2 regions of the Bacillus sp. NMTD17 genome follow, and region 1 is predicted to be linked to the other one. Evidence: predicted binding sites of a transcription regulator. Region 1 holds the regulator's gene; the other holds the start of a gene.
The links. Region 1 encodes NrdR, which represses ribonucleotide reductase genes. Its sites were predicted from a motif close to AACACNATATATNGTGTT; they were not measured.
Positions count from the first base shown of each region.

Region 2: nrdI (class Ib ribonucleoside-diphosphate reductase assembly flavoprotein NrdI) is a predicted target of NrdR. The motif match lies at 3,121-3,138, and genes of this name have one in related genera.

Region 1 is NZ_PVRH01000005.1:65,497-74,386, reverse strand. Features, by position in the region: gene dnaB (replicative helicase loading/DNA remodeling protein DnaB) at 1-701, opposite strand, end outside; gene nrdR (transcriptional regulator NrdR) at 804-1,262, opposite strand; gene C6347_RS14600 (cytosolic protein) at 1,267-1,653, opposite strand; gene speD (adenosylmethionine decarboxylase) at 1,839-2,219, opposite strand; gene C6347_RS14590 (glyceraldehyde-3-phosphate dehydrogenase) at 2,454-3,476, opposite strand; gene coaE (dephospho-CoA kinase) at 3,649-4,254, opposite strand; gene ytaF (sporulation membrane protein YtaF) at 4,269-4,901, opposite strand; gene mutM (DNA-formamidopyrimidine glycosylase) at 5,076-5,909, opposite strand; gene polA (DNA polymerase I) at 5,938-8,577, opposite strand; gene pnpS (two-component system histidine kinase PnpS) at 8,833-8,890, opposite strand, start outside.
Region 2 is NZ_PVRH01000002.1:76,047-84,936, forward strand. Features, by position in the region: gene nrdF (class 1b ribonucleoside-diphosphate reductase subunit beta) at 1-605, opposite strand, end outside; gene nrdE (class 1b ribonucleoside-diphosphate reductase subunit alpha) at 623-2,725, opposite strand; gene nrdI (class Ib ribonucleoside-diphosphate reductase assembly flavoprotein NrdI) at 2,685-3,077, opposite strand; gene C6347_RS05535 (hypothetical protein) at 3,343-3,555, opposite strand; gene C6347_RS05540 (YmzC family protein) at 3,635-3,961, opposite strand; gene hfq (RNA chaperone Hfq) at 4,123-4,344, opposite strand; gene miaA (tRNA (adenosine(37)-N6)-dimethylallyltransferase MiaA) at 4,370-5,326, opposite strand; gene C6347_RS05555 (YmaF family protein) at 5,396-5,797, opposite strand; gene C6347_RS05560 (spore coat protein) at 5,902-6,147, shown strand; gene C6347_RS05565 (TetR/AcrR family transcriptional regulator) at 6,260-6,802, shown strand; gene erbA (SMR family multidrug efflux transporter EbrA) at 6,805-7,122, shown strand; gene erbB (SMR family multidrug efflux transporter EbrB) at 7,138-7,506, shown strand; gene C6347_RS05580 (OsmC family protein) at 7,554-8,003, opposite strand; gene C6347_RS05585 (poly-gamma-glutamate hydrolase family protein) at 8,081-8,815, opposite strand.

The sequences.
Region 1 (8,890 bases):
TTAATGGTTTCTTTCACCTGCTTTGTCAAAGCCTTTCTTGGAATCATCATATCAGACATGCCCGCTAACAATAGATCGAAATCAAAGGATTCGTCTGAAAGCGGAGCCGGCTGACTCGATCCAACGGTCACATATTCATAGCCCTGATCAAGTGATGACGCCCGATTGATTTCTTCTGTCATCCTGCGTTCACCTGGCTGCAATACGTGAAAGACTTCTTCAAACGATCGCGAGATGTTCTTTGCCTCTGCAGGAACACCTGGATAAGAAAAATAATCACGAAGCTGCATATATTTTGCTTTCTCTACACGATGGTACAGCAGGACATTCAGCATACCATCCTGGAAAAACTCATCTGGTCTTAGCGGCGGCACAAGCTCATATGTAAACAGTCTGCCTTCTTCCGTTTCCTGTTCATATGTGCGAAGTAAACCGATCGCTTCAAGCTTTAAACGTTCCTCAAAAATATCATTTAAATTCGTTTGCAGCATGACCATGAGCTGCCGATGAGGTGCAGGTTTTCCCCACATACGATTTTGTTCCAGCTCTCCCCACAGCGTCATGTATAAGCTGAAAGCGGACATGCCAATAAGCGGCTGATATAAAAGAGTGATGAGCTGTCTATCGATGTCACCGAGCAATGAAGCGCTTTTGACGACATACGGATCGACGGCTAGCACTTCCTTCCAATGCTCTGTCATATGCTGATCCTCCCCATGAATTGCAACTGTTTCTATTGTACACCCTTTTTGCGTTTTACGCTTTACGCAGGAAAAAGAGCGTGAAGAATCTTCAGCTCTTTTTTAGCGTTCTTTCTTTAATAAATCTTTTAATTCATCAATAAAGACGTTGATATCTTTAAACTGCCGGTAAACTGAGGCAAACCTGACGTAAGACACTTCATCAATTTTTGCCAGCTCGTCCATCACCATTTCACCTACAAGCTCGCTTTTCACTTCTGACATGCCTTGATTACGCAGTTCTTTTTCGATGTTAAAGCAGACATCCTCCAGCTGCTTTAAAGCAACAGGACGCTTTTCACACGCTTTAATGAGTCCTCTCAGCATCTTTTCGCGGCTGAATTCTTCTCGAATCCCTTCTTTTTTCACCACAATCAGCGGTAATTCTTCTAATTTCTCAAACGTCGTAAAGCGATACTGGCAGCTTTCGCACTCTCTTCTACGACGGATGGATTTCCCTTCATCTACTGGTCTTGAATCAAGCACCCTTGTGCCAAGGTGCTGACATGTGGGACATTTCATTTCATCAGCTCCGATCTATTCTTGGAAGTTGTTTGTCTAGTTCATCATAAAGGGGCAAAACGGCCTTCTGACTATAACCAAAATCTGTTGGCAGGACCGTTTCTGTTGTCACATTAAAATCGACAGCTGTTTCAAAAGGACGAATTGAAATGACAGTCGCTACGAGAAAGGCTTTTTTCGGCATTCTGATGTTTGCGCTGATTTCACCTCGTTCTGCTGAAACAGATGTCACTTGATAGGAATCGTTTCGGGAAAGCATGGCTTCCACCGCTTGAAAAACTTGTGCATTCGTCATTTTGTAGTAATGGCTTTTCAGTTCTGACACTGGATGCTCGTCAGATGTTTCTGTATGGTTTGACATGAACCGTTTGAACTTTTGTCCTAAAGTCATATACGTATCCCCTTTGCCATAATGCCTCTTCTTTATTTTATAAAAAAAACCTTTGTTTTCCTAGAACAAAAGTATAGACAAGTTGGGGAATGTTGGATTTTGTATATCAAAGAAATATAAAAAGGAGCATAACACAAAGGCATTTCAATGCTTTTGGCCAGCTCCCATTGCAATCTTTTTTATGTTTACAGTGCTTTGGCTTGTGCCTGTTTCACTTGTACAGGTCCCATGCCTCGAGGAATTTCGATGTTTTCTCTTGTTTCGGCACCTAATTCATCTCCGATATGATCTGCTGCGATATTCGGATCTAGGTCGCCGCAAGTATAAACATCTATGCTCGCATAACCATGTTCAGGAAAGCTGTGAATTGTCAGATGAGATTCAGAAATAATGACAACTCCACTTACTCCTTGAGGTGCAAATTTGTGAAAAGCAACCTCTCTTACTTCAGCTCCTGATTTCAAAGCTGCATTTACAAACGTTTTTTCAATAAAATCCATGTCGTTCAGTTTATCACAGTCGCATCCCCATAGCTCGGAGATAACGTGACGTCCGATTGTTTCCATCATGGACCCCCCTTAAACAAGAATGAAAGAGTGAAGTTCTAAGCAGCCGGACCGGACATATACCACGGGGGAAAGTTAGTCCAAAGAGGTCCTAACCCTTTAAGTATACCCGAATGAGTCTGCGAACAAGAAGTTCACGAAAAATAGTATACTTTGTTTAGACCCATTTTGCAAGCTGTGTTTTCAATGGGATTTTCTCTCATTTCTTGAAAAGGGACGTTCGTCTTCTTCATTTCAAACAGCAGAAAGCTCTTTCATCTGCGAACCGACAAACTTCACAAGATCCACCACTCTGCATGAATAACCCCATTCATTGTCATACCATGCAAGAACTTTTACTTTTCTATCCTCCATCACCATCGTTGTCAGTCCATCCACGACAGCTGAATAAGGATTCGTGTTAAAGTCTGTAGAAACAAGCGGCTCATCCGTGTAGTCTAAAATACCGGATAGAGAAGTTTTTGATGCATTTGAGAAGGCTGCATTTACTTCTTCTGCTGTGACATCTTTTTTCAAGTCGACGACAAGATCAACCATCGATACATTGGAAACTGGCACGCGCAGTGCAAGTCCATGCAATTTCCCTTTCATGTGCGGCAGCACTAAAGAAAGCGCTTTAGCGGCACCCGTCGTAGTTGGAATGATGGACTGGGCACACGCTCTAGCCCGGCGCAAATCCTTATGCGGGTTGTCGATATTTTTTTGATCATTTGTATACGCATGAACCGTTGTCATTAAGCCGTTGTCGATGCCGAATTCATCATCTAACAATTTAACAACTGGTGCTAAACAGTTTGTTGTACAAGATGCGTTTGAAATAATGACGTGCTTTTCAGGATCAAGATCATCTTCATTGACACCCATCACAATTGTAATGTCTTCATTTTTACCTGGAGCTGTGAGTACGACCTTTTTCGCTCCTGCATCTATATGGCCCATCGCTTGTTCTTTTGAATTAAATTTCCCTGTTGCTTCTATGACGATATCAATCCCAAGCTCTCCCCATGGAAGCTGCTTTGGGTCTCTGTCATTGAGCAAAAGCACTCTTTTCCCATTTACAATCAGTGCGTCATCTTCTGCTGTCACATCGCATTCGTAACGTCCATGATTTGTGTCATATTTAATTAAATGTGCTAGCGTTTCGGCAGGATAGCTTGCGTTCACCGCTACAATTTGAATTTGATCATCAAGCATTGCTTTTCTGAAGACCATGCGTCCAATTCTGCCAAACCCATTGATCGCTGCTTTTACCTTCATGAACAGGTCACTCCTCTATTATGTGTTATACTCAATAAATTTATTTATGAAATTAGTATATCACATTAGAATGTAATTGCCAGTATATAAACGTATATTTTCTAAAAAGGGCTGTTCTTTTCAAAGGAAATAAGAATAAAGCATAAAAAAAGAAGAGTACGTGTATGTACTCTTACTTATCTGTATGTTCCCATTCATTTAATATGTTCTGCAATTGCTTTCTGATAAAAGCGAGATCTTGTGTGTTTTCTATCACGCGGTCTGCTTTTTTACATTTCTCTTCAAGGGGCTGCTGAGAGTGAATCCGATTTAGCGCTTCTTCCTCACTGAGGTCGTTTCGATTCATGAGTCGTGATAGCTGTAATTCTGGTGTTGTATACACCACAATGATCCGGTCGACAAGACTTTCCAGCTGACTTTCAAATAAAAGCGGGATATCAAGGACAACGAATGTTTCTTGGCTGTTGATCCCTTCATCTCGCTGCCTGAGCATTTCCTTTCGCACTTCTGGATGAACGATCGCATTCAGCTGCTTTCGTTTCTCTTCATTAGAAAAAATAATGGCTCCCAGCTCCTGCCGGTTCAGCTCTCCATTTGGCAGGAGGACACCCTCACCAAAGGTTTGAACGATATGATGAAGGGCGGATGTTCCTTTGGAGACCGCTTCTTTTGCAATCACATCTGCGTCCACAACCCGAATGCCCTGCTCTTTTATCATCTGCGAGACTGTGCTTTTTCCGCTAGCAATCCCGCCTGTTAATCCAATGACAAGCGTCAATTGATTTCCTCCTTTTACAGCTTCCAAACCCCAATTAATATGAGCAGAAGCCCTGGTAAGCATGCGAGTTTATTGATCCAGCGCCAATTTGCCAAGTAATGACCGGCACGCAGCCCGATACACACAAAAAGTGAGCTCATCACTGCCACCGTGATACTCATAACAATTGGAGAAAAGCCAAGAATCGCTGCACCAATCCCTGCGCCAAATGCATCAATGGATAAAGCAATTCCAAGAAGTACCGCTTCCATTCCATTAATCGTCCCAGATCGGTCAATATCTGCACTTGTCGGCTTTCTTAAAATGTGAATGACAAGCCCAAGCGATTGTACTTCCACATTGAGCAATGTCTTTTCATGAAGAAGCAAATCACGCTCTTTCGCTGGTTTGTAAAATTGATACAGGACCCAAAGGCCAATGGCAATTAAAATGCCTCCCCCCAGTTTATCGGTCACTGAGACAGGGAGAAATGCCGTCAGCAGGCTGCCAATCAGCATAGAAATGAGCAGCACAATCCCTGAGCAGCATGCAATAATGACGATGGCTTTAAATGGGATCCTCATTTTGCGAAGCCCATACGTAAATCCTACAGAAAAGCTGTCGATGCTGACTGCAATAGCTAAAAACAGGAGCGAAATCGAAATCATACCTGAACTCTTCCTTTCTGTTCATGCAACGATGATCAAGAGTCTCTAGGCGTCCTTAGACTCTTCTTCACTATATGAAGAGCAGGTGGGCTGTGTGTCAGTCTACACCTTGCTGAAAAATGAATGTTTTTTATCGTATGCATAGCAAAAAGGAAGCATGCTCATGGCTAAACTTTATTGAGGACGTTTTTGGCAGGTCACACAAAAGTGCGTGCCGCGCCCTCCGACCACTGTTTTCTCGATGATGCTTCCGCATGTTTGGCAAGGCTCTCCCCGCCGGTCATATACAAGAAGCTGCAGCTGAAATGTTCCAATATCTCCTTGTGAGTTGATATAAGAACGAATCGTGCTTCCTCCCGCATCTACCGCTACTTGAAGCGTATCGATGATCTGTTTGTGAAGCACTTTGCAGGATTCCAGGCTGAGCTGATTCGCTTTCGTTTCTGGATGAATACCTGATTTAAACAGGACCTCATCTACGTAAATGTTACCAAGTCCTACGACAATCTTTTGATCAAGCAGTGCTGTTTTAACCACGCGGGTTGTTTTTTTCAATTGCTCCCATAAATACTCAGGAGTGAACTGTTCATCAAATGGTTCATATCCCAGCTGAGAAAGCGGGAGTTCCTTTTCCTCTTCACCCGGCTGAAATAAATGCATCGTGCCAAATTTACGCACATCATGGTACCGAAGCTCAGTACCATCTGTAAACGTAAAGACGACGTGTACGTGTTTATCATAAGGCTCATGCGCTTCATGTACACGGTATTTCCCTTCCATCCTTAAATGGGAGACCATCACATAATGGTCTAAATGAAAGAGGAGGAACTTCCCTCTTCTTTCAATGGTTTGTATGGTTTCTCCTACCATTCTTCTTGCGAACTCTTCCGGCTCCCCAGGACGTTTGATGATGTTTGGCCATTTGATATCGACCGTTTCAATCGTCTTTCCTTCGACTAACCGCTTGAGAGTGCGCCGGACGGTTTCAACTTCTGGTAATTCCGGCATGCTCCTCGCTCCTTTTTCTCTCTATTATTTATTTCGCATCGTACCAAGATGGACCTGAAGCAAAATCAACTTTTAGCGGCACATCAAGCTGAAGTGCGTTTTCCATGACTTCAGGAACAATCTTTTCAAGGATGGCGATTTCTTCTTTCGGCGCTTCGAAGATCAATTCATCGTGCACCTGTAATAAAAGATTTGCCTGCAGGTTTTCTTCTTTGAGCCTTCGCGCCATATCAATCATCGCTTTTTTAATAATATCGGCTGCACTGCCTTGGATCGGTGTGTTCATGGCTGTTCGTTCTGCAAAGCTTTTGATATTAAAATTACGGCTTGTGATATCCGGGATATACCGTCTGCGTTTGAGAAGCGTCGTGACGTAGCCTTTTTGTTTCGCTTCCTGGACGATTTCTTCCATATAGGTTTTCACGCCTTTAAAGCTTGTTAAATAGCGCTCGATAAATGCGGCTGCTTCTTTTCTTGTGATCCCAAGGTTTTGAGAAAGTCCATAATCGCTGATTCCATATACAATACCGAAGTTTACCGCTTTGGCTTGTCTTCTCATAGCGGAAGTCACTTCTTCTTCTGAGACATGGAACACGTCCATCGCAGTTTTCGTGTGAATGTCCATGTCTTGCGTAAATGCTTCGATCAAATTCTCATCTTGTGAAATATGAGCGAGTACACGCAGCTCGATTTGTGAATAGTCAGCTGCAAACATGAGCCAGCCTTCTTTTGAAGGAACGAATGCTTGACGAATCTTCCGTCCTTCTTCTAAACGAATCGGGATGTTTTGAAGGTTTGGATCTGTTGAGCTTAATCTTCCTGTTTGCGTGAGTGCTTGATTAAATCTTGTATGCACTTTATGTGTATCTTTGCGCGTTACTTTCATTAAACCTTCCACATAGGTCGATTGCAGCTTTCCAATTTGCCTGTAGTGCAGAATAGACCGAATGATTTCATGCTTATCTTCAAGCTTCTCAAGCACATCTGCAGACGTCGAGTAGCCTGTTTTTGTCTTCTTGATAATCGGCAGACCTAATTTTTCAAATAGGATGACGCCAAGCTGTTTAGGAGAATTGATGTTAAACGTTTCTCCTGCTAAGCGGTGAATGGTTTCTTCATATTCTTTGAGTTTTTTCGTTAATTCTTCACCCATTTTCTCTAGGCGCTCTATATCTACCTTTACTCCAAGAGATTCCATTTCACCTAAGATGAGAGCAAGTGGCAGCTCTAAATCTTCATACAGTTCGTGCTGATCATTTTTTTCTAATGCTTCAAGTGTTAAATCATGCAAGGCTGAGATCGCCGCTGCTTTTCGTCCAAGATGTTCTTTCAGTTCATCTTCAGGTGGAATCGCCTGCTTTGCTCCTTTTCCGTATACTTTTTCATCAGAAAGAGCGATATTCAGACCATATTCCTTCGCTACACTCGCGACGTCTTCGTATGATTTCTGCGGGTTGACGACATAGGAAGCGAGCAGAACATCATTATCAACACCTTTTAGATCGACATCATGCCATCTCAGGGCGACAACTGCTCTTTTTGAATCAAAGACCCATTTTTTCTTCGTTTCATCCTGTACCCATTCTTTAAATGCTTCTGATTGAAGCGCATCTTCTTTCGTGATAAAAAACGCACCATTTTCATTATGGATCGCAAAACCGATCAAATCCGCTTCGTGATAATTATCTCCAAGCTGTTCTACCACAAGGGCTGCATGATCTGTCAGCATGTCGTCCGTTACAGCTGTCATTTTTTTCACTTCTAATGCATCTACTTCGACCTGTTCATCTGTTTCTGGTGCTTCTCCTAGACGCTCTAGCAGCGTTTGAAAGCCCAGTTCTTTATAAAGAGAGATCACTTGATCCATGTGAGGGCCTTCGTATGCGAGATCTTTGCTTGACACATCAATAGGTGCTTCTACAAGAATCGTCGCCAGCTCTTTACTCATGACTGCTTGTTCTTTATATTCTTCAAGTTTTTCTTTTAGCTTTTTCCCGCTCACTTCATCAATATGTTCAAGCAGGTTCTCAACTGTTTCAAACTGCTTTAACAATTTAATCGCTGTTTTTTCGCCTACACCTGGGACGCCTGGGATATTATCTGAGGAATCTCCCATCAGCCCTTTCATATCAATGATTTGATCTGGTCGCAGGCCATATTTTTCTTCAATATGAGCAGGTGTGTAATATTCTACTTCTGTGATGCCTTTTTTCGTAATAGCCACTGTCGTATGATCTGTTGAGAGCTGTGTTAAGTCCTTATCTCCTGAGAAGATTTTGACTTCAAAGCCGTCTTTTTCTGCCTCGACAGCCAATGTACCGATAATATCATCTGCTTCATATTGAGGAAGCTCGTACCTTTTCACCTGATAGGCATCTAATAGTTCACGGATGAACGGCATTTGTTCTGATAGCTCTGGCGGAGTTTTTTGTCTTCCACCTTTATATTCTTTAAATGTCTCGTGGCGGAATGTTGTTTTTCCCGCATCAAATGCGACGAGCATATGGGTAGGCTTCTCGTCCTCCAGCATCTTCATTAAGATCATCGCAAAGCCATAAATAGCATTTGTATGTACGCCTTTATCATTTGATAATAGCGGCAAAGCAAAGAAGGCTCGATATGCGAGGCTGTTTCCATCCACTAACACTAATTTCTTTTTGTCTGTCATGTTTTAATCCTCCATCGGCTGAGCCATCTCAGCCGTCTCTTTCACACATTGTATCTTCATTTTATCAAAGTTTATTTTGAAAAGAAAATAGTCGAGCCTGCACAAAAAAGGGACGAAAACAACAAGTGTTTTCGTCCTTCCAAAATTGGCTCCTTGGATGAAGGGGTTCCTATTCATCCTATCAATGAATGTTTAACAAAACATGAATTCATTGTAAAGATCATGTAAATTTTAACGTGACTTTCCTTTTTTTCTCTAAGTCGATTTCAGGCTCACTGTAAAAGTCGTTCCTTTGCCTTGTTTGCTGTGGACA
Region 2 (8,890 bases), on a different contig from region 1:
CCATGAATCGCTTCATCACGCAAAATCAAGTTGATGATTTCACCACTTTGCATGAGCTTTCCTTGTCCATAGAAATAAAGCGGGTAGTAAAAACCACTGTAAAATAGGAAGCTTTCTAAATAAACAGAAGCAACCATTGCTTTAAAGAGGGAAATCGGATCGTCCTTTTGAATCGAACGGTATAAACTGACAATCATATCTGCTTTCTTTTGCAAGAATTTATTTTTCTTGACCCATTCAAACACTTCACTGATCGTTTCAGTTGGTGCGAGTGTCATGAAGATATTTGAGTATGATTTCGCATGTACCGCATTTTCCATCATCGCCATAAAGTTTAATACCGCTTTACGCTGATGGCCGTCTACATGTTCAGCCACAATCGGCATCCCTGTATTTCCTTGTTCTGTATCAAGTAAAGTCAGGCCAGCAAGTACCTTCATGTACGTATCTCGCTCTTTTTCACCTAAATATTTCCATGTTAAGAGATCCCCGTTTAAGGAAATCTCTTCAGGAAGCCAGAACTGCTTCACATTTTGGTTGTAAAACATTTGTGTAAAATCGTCTTCGTGTTTTGACCAGTTGGCTGCATCATAAATTTTTGTCACGTTAAACTCTCCTTTAATCAAACAACACAAGAAAGACAGCCTTCCTGCCCTGTATCCTTCGTTCTTGCGTAATAAAGTGTCTTAATGCCTTTATGGTGTGCATACAGATCGATGCGGTTTAAGTCACGCGTTGTCATCGTATCTTTCAGGAATAGTGTAAAGCTGATTCCTTGATCGACGTGCTGCTGAATCGTTGCGATCATATCGACCACTTTAAACATGTCCATATCGTACGCTTCTTTATAGAAGAACCAGTTCTGCGCTGAAAGACCTGGCATCGGGTAATAGGTTTTGCTGTTGCCGTATGTTCTTTCTTCGATACGTTCCATAATTGGCATAACAGAGGCCGTGGCCGATTGCACATAAGAAATGGAACCTGTTGGTGCAATACATAAGCGGTAGCTATGGTACATGCCATTTTCCGCTACAAAGTCTTTGAGTGCTGCCCAGTCTTCTTTTGTTGGAATGTGCATGCCTTCAAATAGTGCTGCTGCTTTTTCTGTTTTTGGTGTGAAATCATTCTCCACGTATTTATTGAAGTACTCACCCGTTGCATAGCCAGAGCCTTCATAACGATGGAATGTTTCTCCTTTTTCTTTTGCAAGCTCACTTGAGCGTTTAATTGAATAATAGTTCACCATCATAAAGAACGTATTCGCGAAATCTCTTGCTTCTTCACTTTCATAGGCAATTTGGTTTTGAGCCAAATACCCGTGAAGGTTCATCGCGCCAAGTCCGATTGATTTCATCGCCTTGTTCGCTTTTCGAACAGCCGGTGCATTGCGAATGTCTGTTGTTTCAGACACAAGTGTTAGTGAGTCTGTTGCAAGTTTGACCGTTTTTTCGATCGATTTGTTTTTCATGACATTCATGATATTTAATGAACCAAGATTACAAGAAATATCAAGACCAATTTCATCTTCTTGGTCATAGTCCGTGTAAGAAGAGACCTCTGAAGCCTGAAGCACTTCTGAGCAAAGGTTTGAGAATTTCACTCGTGAAATATGGTTTAATGCATGCTCTCTATTCACATTATCTTGGAACATGATATATGGATAGCCTGATTCTGAGCGAAGAACAGCCAATTTTTCAAGAAGCTTTCTCGGATTGACTTTTTCTTTTTTGATTTCCGGGTTTTCTACAAGCTCATCATACATTTCTTCCATGTCCATCTCATCAAGATGCTGTCCATATTCTTTATAGACTGTGTGTGGATAGAAGGTGTAAGCTGTTTTATCTTCTCTTGCCAGCTCGATAAATTTGTCCGGGATGACAACACCGATGGACAATGTTTTCACACGAACATCTTCATCAGCAGAGATTTTTTTTGTATCTAAAAAATCATTGATATCTCTGTGGAAAATATTGAGGTAGGCACTGCCTGATCCTTGTCTTTGTCCCATTTGATCTGCATATCTGAATGCATTATCAAGAAGCTTCATCACGCCGACGACACCTTTTGTCGCGTTTTCAACATCTTTGATTGCTTCGCCTTTTGCACGAAGTTTTGACAGGTTCAAACTGACGCCGCCGCCTAGTTTTGAAAGCTGCATTGAAATATCAATCGCTCTTGAAATATCGTTTAATGAGTCATTCACTTCAAGCAAGAAACAGCTCACAAGCTCACCGCGTCTTTTACGTCCAGCGTTTAAGAATGTTGGTGTACTTGGCTGGTACTCCTGATTGATCATCAGTTCTACAAACTCAAGTGCTTTTTCTTTATCCCCGCCCGCAAAGAAAAGCGCTACAACTGAAATGCGGTCTTCATAGCGTTCAAGGATTTTCTTTTTATCATTTGTTTTCAGCGCATAGTCGTTGTAAAACTTAAACGCACTCATGAATGATGGGAATCTAAATTTCTTCGCATATGCAGCTTCGAATACTTCTTTAATATCTGCCATGCTGTATTGTCTTAAAAATTCTTCCTCATAGTAGTCGTTTTCTATTAAGTAATCAATCTTCTCTTCTAAGTTGTGAAAGAAGACCGTGTTTTGATTAATATAATCTACGAAATAACTATGTACAGCTTCTTTGTCCTTATCAAACTGAAACTTTCCTTCTTTTTGAATCATAATCTCGTTATTTAATTGTATCCACTTTGGAACCTGATTTTGTGACAATTCTTTCTACCTCCTGTGTAAACAATTCAACATCCCTTTTTGTTCCGCTTAGTTCAAAGGTGTGCAAAATAGGAACTTGATATTGTTTAGAAATCGTATCGGCGCTTTTGGCAAAATTATCTCCCCACACTTTGTTTCCACTCACCGCTACACCTAGTAAAAGGTGAGCATTTTTCTCTAAAAAGGACTGAGTGGTACTAGGGACTTGTCCAAATCCTGTCGTAAAGGTGACGAGAATAAACGGCGTATCCAAAAACTCTTCTCCAGTCAATTTTCGTTTGTCTGTAAAAGGGGTCTTGTCCAAAAAGCGTTGAACATTTCCTGTTTTTGAATCAAATACGATTTGAATCAATTCCATCACGACCTAGTTTTTAGTATTGTTGATCATTTCGTTATTCACTATATATAGTATACTATGTTTTTTCAAAACACAACATATAGATGTTCGAAACGAAAAAAATCAACCAACCCGGCCGAACATTCATAGCCGAACTCGTACGTTCAAATAAATAGAGCAGAACAGGATCTAAAAATAGACTGCTCTACTCCCTATTCAACTGAAACCGAAATCTATCATAACACGAAAAAAAATCGCTTAGTAGACTAGACTTTTTGTTTTATTTTTTGTAGGCATCGCACTGTAAATCTTCTGACACTTCTGTAATTTCCACTTCAACACCTAATTCTTTTAGCACCGCTTCAAGCGCAGAGACGATTGAAGCTTCTCTGACTAATTCTTTCCCATTTACAGAAACGCTTGTTCCATATTCGAAACAGGAGTCGTCTTCACAAGTTTGTTCCCAGTGATTAATTTTAATTTTGTGTGTCATGAACTCATCCTTTTCTGTCTAGATGTCTGATACATGATTATAGTGTAGCGACTTCACATTCATTTGTAAATTTACGTGCTTACTCTTCAACAGAATCATCATCATATTCCTCGTCCCATTCATCTATGTACTTCGTTTTAACGAGGGTCAGTTCTCCCTCTTTTTCATCAAACCGGTACACATGTACTTCATCATCTTTCACAACAGCAAAGTGATTATTTTTTAGTGCAACAGCTGATTGTAAAAGGCCTTCTATATGTCCATTATCATCTTGATTAGCATAGTTATGCGAGCTTTCCTGTCTCGATTCAATGTTTGAAATGGCGCACGATCCAAATAAGACAACAATCCCAATCAATAGAAGGATCACTCTAATCCTTCTTAATTCAAGCTCTGCATTTTCCATATCGCTTCCCTCACCTTTCTTCATATCCAATAAGGGATTATACGTAAAATAGACAGAAAAGTTTCACGGCATGCAAAATAGCCCCTCTGCACTGACAAAAAACGTAGCGGGTTCCGGCCGGTTTATTCGCAGATGCATGGGGCTATTAGGTCGAACATATCCTATTCTAATTCTAGATTTACATTCTTTTGAGGTGCAAATGTAGAAATGGCGTGTTTATAAATAAGCTGCTGCTTCCCTTCTGTTTCAAGCAGCACCGTGAAATTGTCAAACCCTTTCACTTGACCGCGAAGCTGAAAGCCATTCAGTAAGAATACTGTGACAAAGGTATTGTCTTTACGGATTTGATTCAAAAATTGGTCCTGAATATTAATCGGTTTCATGTTTCGTCCTCCTTGATTCTGATAACTACAGTTTCGCTTTAAGTTCAAGCTTTCCTGCTATATATGCGAAAATTTCCTCTTTTTTGTCTGAAAAGTGGCAAGGCGGTGTCATGTCGAACCAAGTGACATCCATTTTATTACGAAACCACGTGAACTGACGCTTCGCATATCTGCGGGAATTTTGCTTTAATTGCCGGGTGGCTTCATCAAGTGAGCAGTCACCTTGAAAATACGCATACAGCTCTTTATAACCAATCGCTTGAACCGATTGACAATCCTTCAAGCCAGATTGATAAAGTGCGCTCACTTCCTCAATTAAGCCTTCATCTATCATCATATCAATTCTTTGGTGAATGCGCTCGTACAAAAGCTCTCGATCCATTTTCAGCCCAATGAAGGCTGTATCATAAAGAGGAACTTCTTGATGACCGTTTTGCATCTCCGACATTTTCTGACCTGTTGTATGGATCACTTCCAGCGCCCGGATCACGCGGCGGACATTATTCGGATGAATGGCTTTTGCAGCATCAGGGTCTACTGCCTTTAGCTTTTCGTGCAGCTGAAGGGGGCCATGCTGCTGTTCAAACAGCGCCATTTCTTCTCTAAAAGCAGGATCACTTTTCTCGTCGGTAAATGTATAATCATATAAAACAGATTGGATATACAAACCTGTTCCGCCGACAATCATGGGTGTTTTCCCTCTAGCGGCAATCTCTTTGATTTTCAAACGGACCAGCTGCTGAAATTCAGCTGTAGAAAAGGATTCGTCCGGCTCTTTAATATCAATTAAGTGATGCGGGACACCATCCATTTCTTCAGGGGTGATTTTAGCTGTTCCAATGTCCATTCCTTTATAAATCTGCATAGAATCACCGCTGATAATTTCTCCATTAAATGCTTTGGCTATATGAATGCTCAGTTTTGTTTTGCCGACAGCCGTCGGTCCTACTAATACAATCACTGGTTGTTTCGTTTTTTTCATAACATCACTCTCTTTTACAAACTGCCTACAGTATAGCATAACTTCTCATTCTCTCCTATATAGGGCCTATCACCAGCCGAGTGGTTCATTTCCGACCACTTCGTATGTTTTTCCTTTTAAACGGTGCGTATGCGTTGGCCGCTCTTCGTCCGGACTATAGACGACTCCTCCATACGGAATAGGGACAGAATCGTTATAGGCAGAAAACGTGACTTCCTCAATCTCGTGATAGTGCGTACCATCCACTCTCGGTATCGCAGGCCCTGTGATGCCGTAGTATCTGTGGAAATGCCCCCTCTCAAAAGAGGTGATCCCGCGATAAAAATGTGTATGCTGATCTGTATTGCTTCCATTGACAGGCTGAGAAATGCCTTCTATTAAATGATAATGCTCCTCTGTTACATCCGTTCGTGCTTTATAGGCATGAGCATGCGGCGGGCATTTTGCCCAATCAGATGAATACAGGCCCATTTTTAACATTCCTCCTTATATTAGGCATTCACCCAAACACATATAGGCCATTCGAATACACTGATGTCAGTTACAGTGATTTTATGTGAGAGGAGCCTTTTTTTATGAATTATTTTGACGCACAGCCATTTATGCAAGAAGACATGAGAAGACCTTTTGGTTTTGGACGCCCGGGCTTTGGGTTTGGGAGACCTGGATTCGGTTATGGTAGACCTGGATTCTTCGGACCTCCATTTTTAGGTGGTTTTGCTGGAGGTCTGCTTGCTGGGTCTCTGCTTGCGCCAGGATATGGATATGGGTACCCTTATCCGCCGCCTTATCCGCCATATGGACCATACCCTTATTATTAAATATGACGTTTTAGTGAAAATATCTGTTCATCAAATGAATCGATTGACACACTCGTTTTTGATGGGTTAACATTTACTTTACCGACCGTTCAGTAAAGTAGGTGTTTTTTTTATGTCTAAAACCAAAAAAGAGCAAATCTTTGATGCAGCTGCCCGCACGATTTTAGAAGAAGGATTAAGCCAGCTTACCCTTCAGCAAGTGGCAGAACATGCACATATGACCAAAGCCGGCCTGCTTTATCATTTTGCAAGCAAGGAAGAGCTCATCCAAAAAATGAATGAGCACGCGATTCTTTGCTTTCGTCAGCAGCTCGAAACGTATCAAGAAACTTACAAACACGAAAAAGCGCCTTATGTACGTGCATATATATTGGCCACATTACATGATCTTGATCATCAAAATACGACCCAGCTATGTACAAGTATGATGGCTACCATGTCATTTGATGAAGCGTTATTGAACCCTTGGCGTGATTTTTATGCGGAGTTCAAAGCGAAAGCAGCTGAGGAAATAAACGACCCTGCATTGAGTCAGCTAATTCGACTCGCATGTGATGGGATATGGTTTTCAGAAATGTTTCAGCTTGAACCGCTGAATCGAGAAGAAAAAACCCTTTTACTTCATCGGATTTTACACCTATTAGAGGAGGGATGATCATGATCCTCGGATATCTTTTTCTGGCTGTGGCCATTTTTTCAGAAGCCATTGGCGCCGTGATGTTAAAACTCTCAAATGGCTTTACGCGCTTTAAGCCTAGCGCTGTCGTTGTTGCTGGCTATACACTTGCATTTTATATGCTGTCATTGACACTTAACATCATTCCGCTTAGCATGTCTTACGCAACATGGTCTGGGGTTGGTACAGTCCTCACGGCTATTTTTGGCGTGCTTTTTTTCAAAGAAACCTTGAACCAAAGAGCAGTCATTGGGATAGCGATGCTTGTCTCAGGGGTTGTACTTTTAAATATGTCATAAAGGATGTGGGAGATCATGAAAGGAATGCTCTATTTAACAGGAGCCATTTTGACGGAGGTTTTTGGCAGTACGATGCTGAAGCTTTCACAAGGTTTTTCGCAACTGCTGCCGAGTATTGGGGTCCTGATCGGATTTGGCTGCGCCTTTACCTTCCTCAGTTTGGCACTTAAAACCATTGACCTTTCGTCTGCTTATGCGACATGGTCTGGCGTTGGAACAGCACTCACTGCTCTTATCGGACTCGTGCTGTTTAACGAAACCATTCACATAAAAGGCTTCATAGGCCTTGCACTTGTGATATGCGGCGTGATTGTCTTGAACCTGTCCAAAAAACAAAAGGAAGAAAACAAAGAACAAATCGATCAAACCGAATGGACGTCATAAAAAAAGTCATTTTCTCCATTTAATAAGAGAAAATGACTTTTTTGTTTTTACCCGCCAACTTGAATGGTTTCTTCTAAGGAAATGGCCACATTTCCTTGAACAGCTCTTGAGATCATACATGAGCTTTCGGCTTTATGCGCGAGCTTGCGGGCCAGCTCAATATCATGCGGGGAAGCGGATTGTTTGAGGATGATGACAGGCCGGTGAATGATTTTTTCATATGTAAACACACCATTGGTCACATCTACGACAGCCTCAGAACTCATCGTTAGATCCTCTTTCTCTAATTGGCTCCGCTCCATCATAGCGGCAAGTGTAATAATATAACACGTAGCCGCTGCACCTAAAAGCATCTCATCTGGATTTGTTCCAATGCCGGGACCGTCCATTTCTTTTGGAATTGAAATCTTCGTTTTTAACTGTTCACATGAGATTGTACCCACATCGTTACGCAGACCAGGCCAGCTCGCCTGAAGATGAAAATGATGACGCGCCATATTCGTCTCTCCTTTTATTATCACTTTTTATAGTGTAACAAGAATTCACGCTGCTTGTCTTAACATGTGCACCATCTTTATGTATATTCCTCATCCAGCACTGTCCGAATCGCCCTGACATACCGGTAGAACGTCTCGTTTTTTGTACTCGACCGCCGCCGAAAGTCAAAACTGTCAAATAAAGCTTCACGCTGACTTCTACTAATCTCTAGCTGTACACTTTGCCCTGTTTTTGTAAGATTATTAATATTATGATTGCTTGTTCCGCTCAGGGTTGCGTGTGCGACAGCCAGTTCAGCAGAAAATCCGTTCCGCTCTAATGAGTTCACAATTTTTTCTGCACGGTCGTAATCTGTTCCGCCAACGAGAGTATGGTCAATTCCTTCCTCACCTTTGTATCCATGAACTGCTAAGATATAATCGTGTGCTTTTGCCTGCGCGACGCCGACTGGCTCATCAAAGTTTGTGCTTGTAATATGAAGTTCTGACGCATTCTCTCTTAAGCCTTCAAACAAATACGTAGAGAAATCATTATCGAAAAAATGGACGATCTCGCTCACGCCGCCTTCAATCCTCCCGCCATGGGGTGACATCACTAGAAGACGGCTTCCAGGCACTGGGTTGGCTGTAATCTGATAGCTGCTTGTTGATTCGTTTTCTTCCAGTTCTTTAAAATTGCGATAAATATCATTTGAACCGCTTTCGTCTTCCCCACCTGATGACACTGGCTCATCATGTTCCTGTGCTTGCATTGTATAATAAACGCCCCATCCGATCGCAAGCAGGAGAAGCAAAGCAAAAAACTTCTTCATTCCCGTTCTCCTTTAACAGATTTCTAAGCCGTTTCTATGATTTATACTGAATCATCATTTCTTTTCATTTTTTCC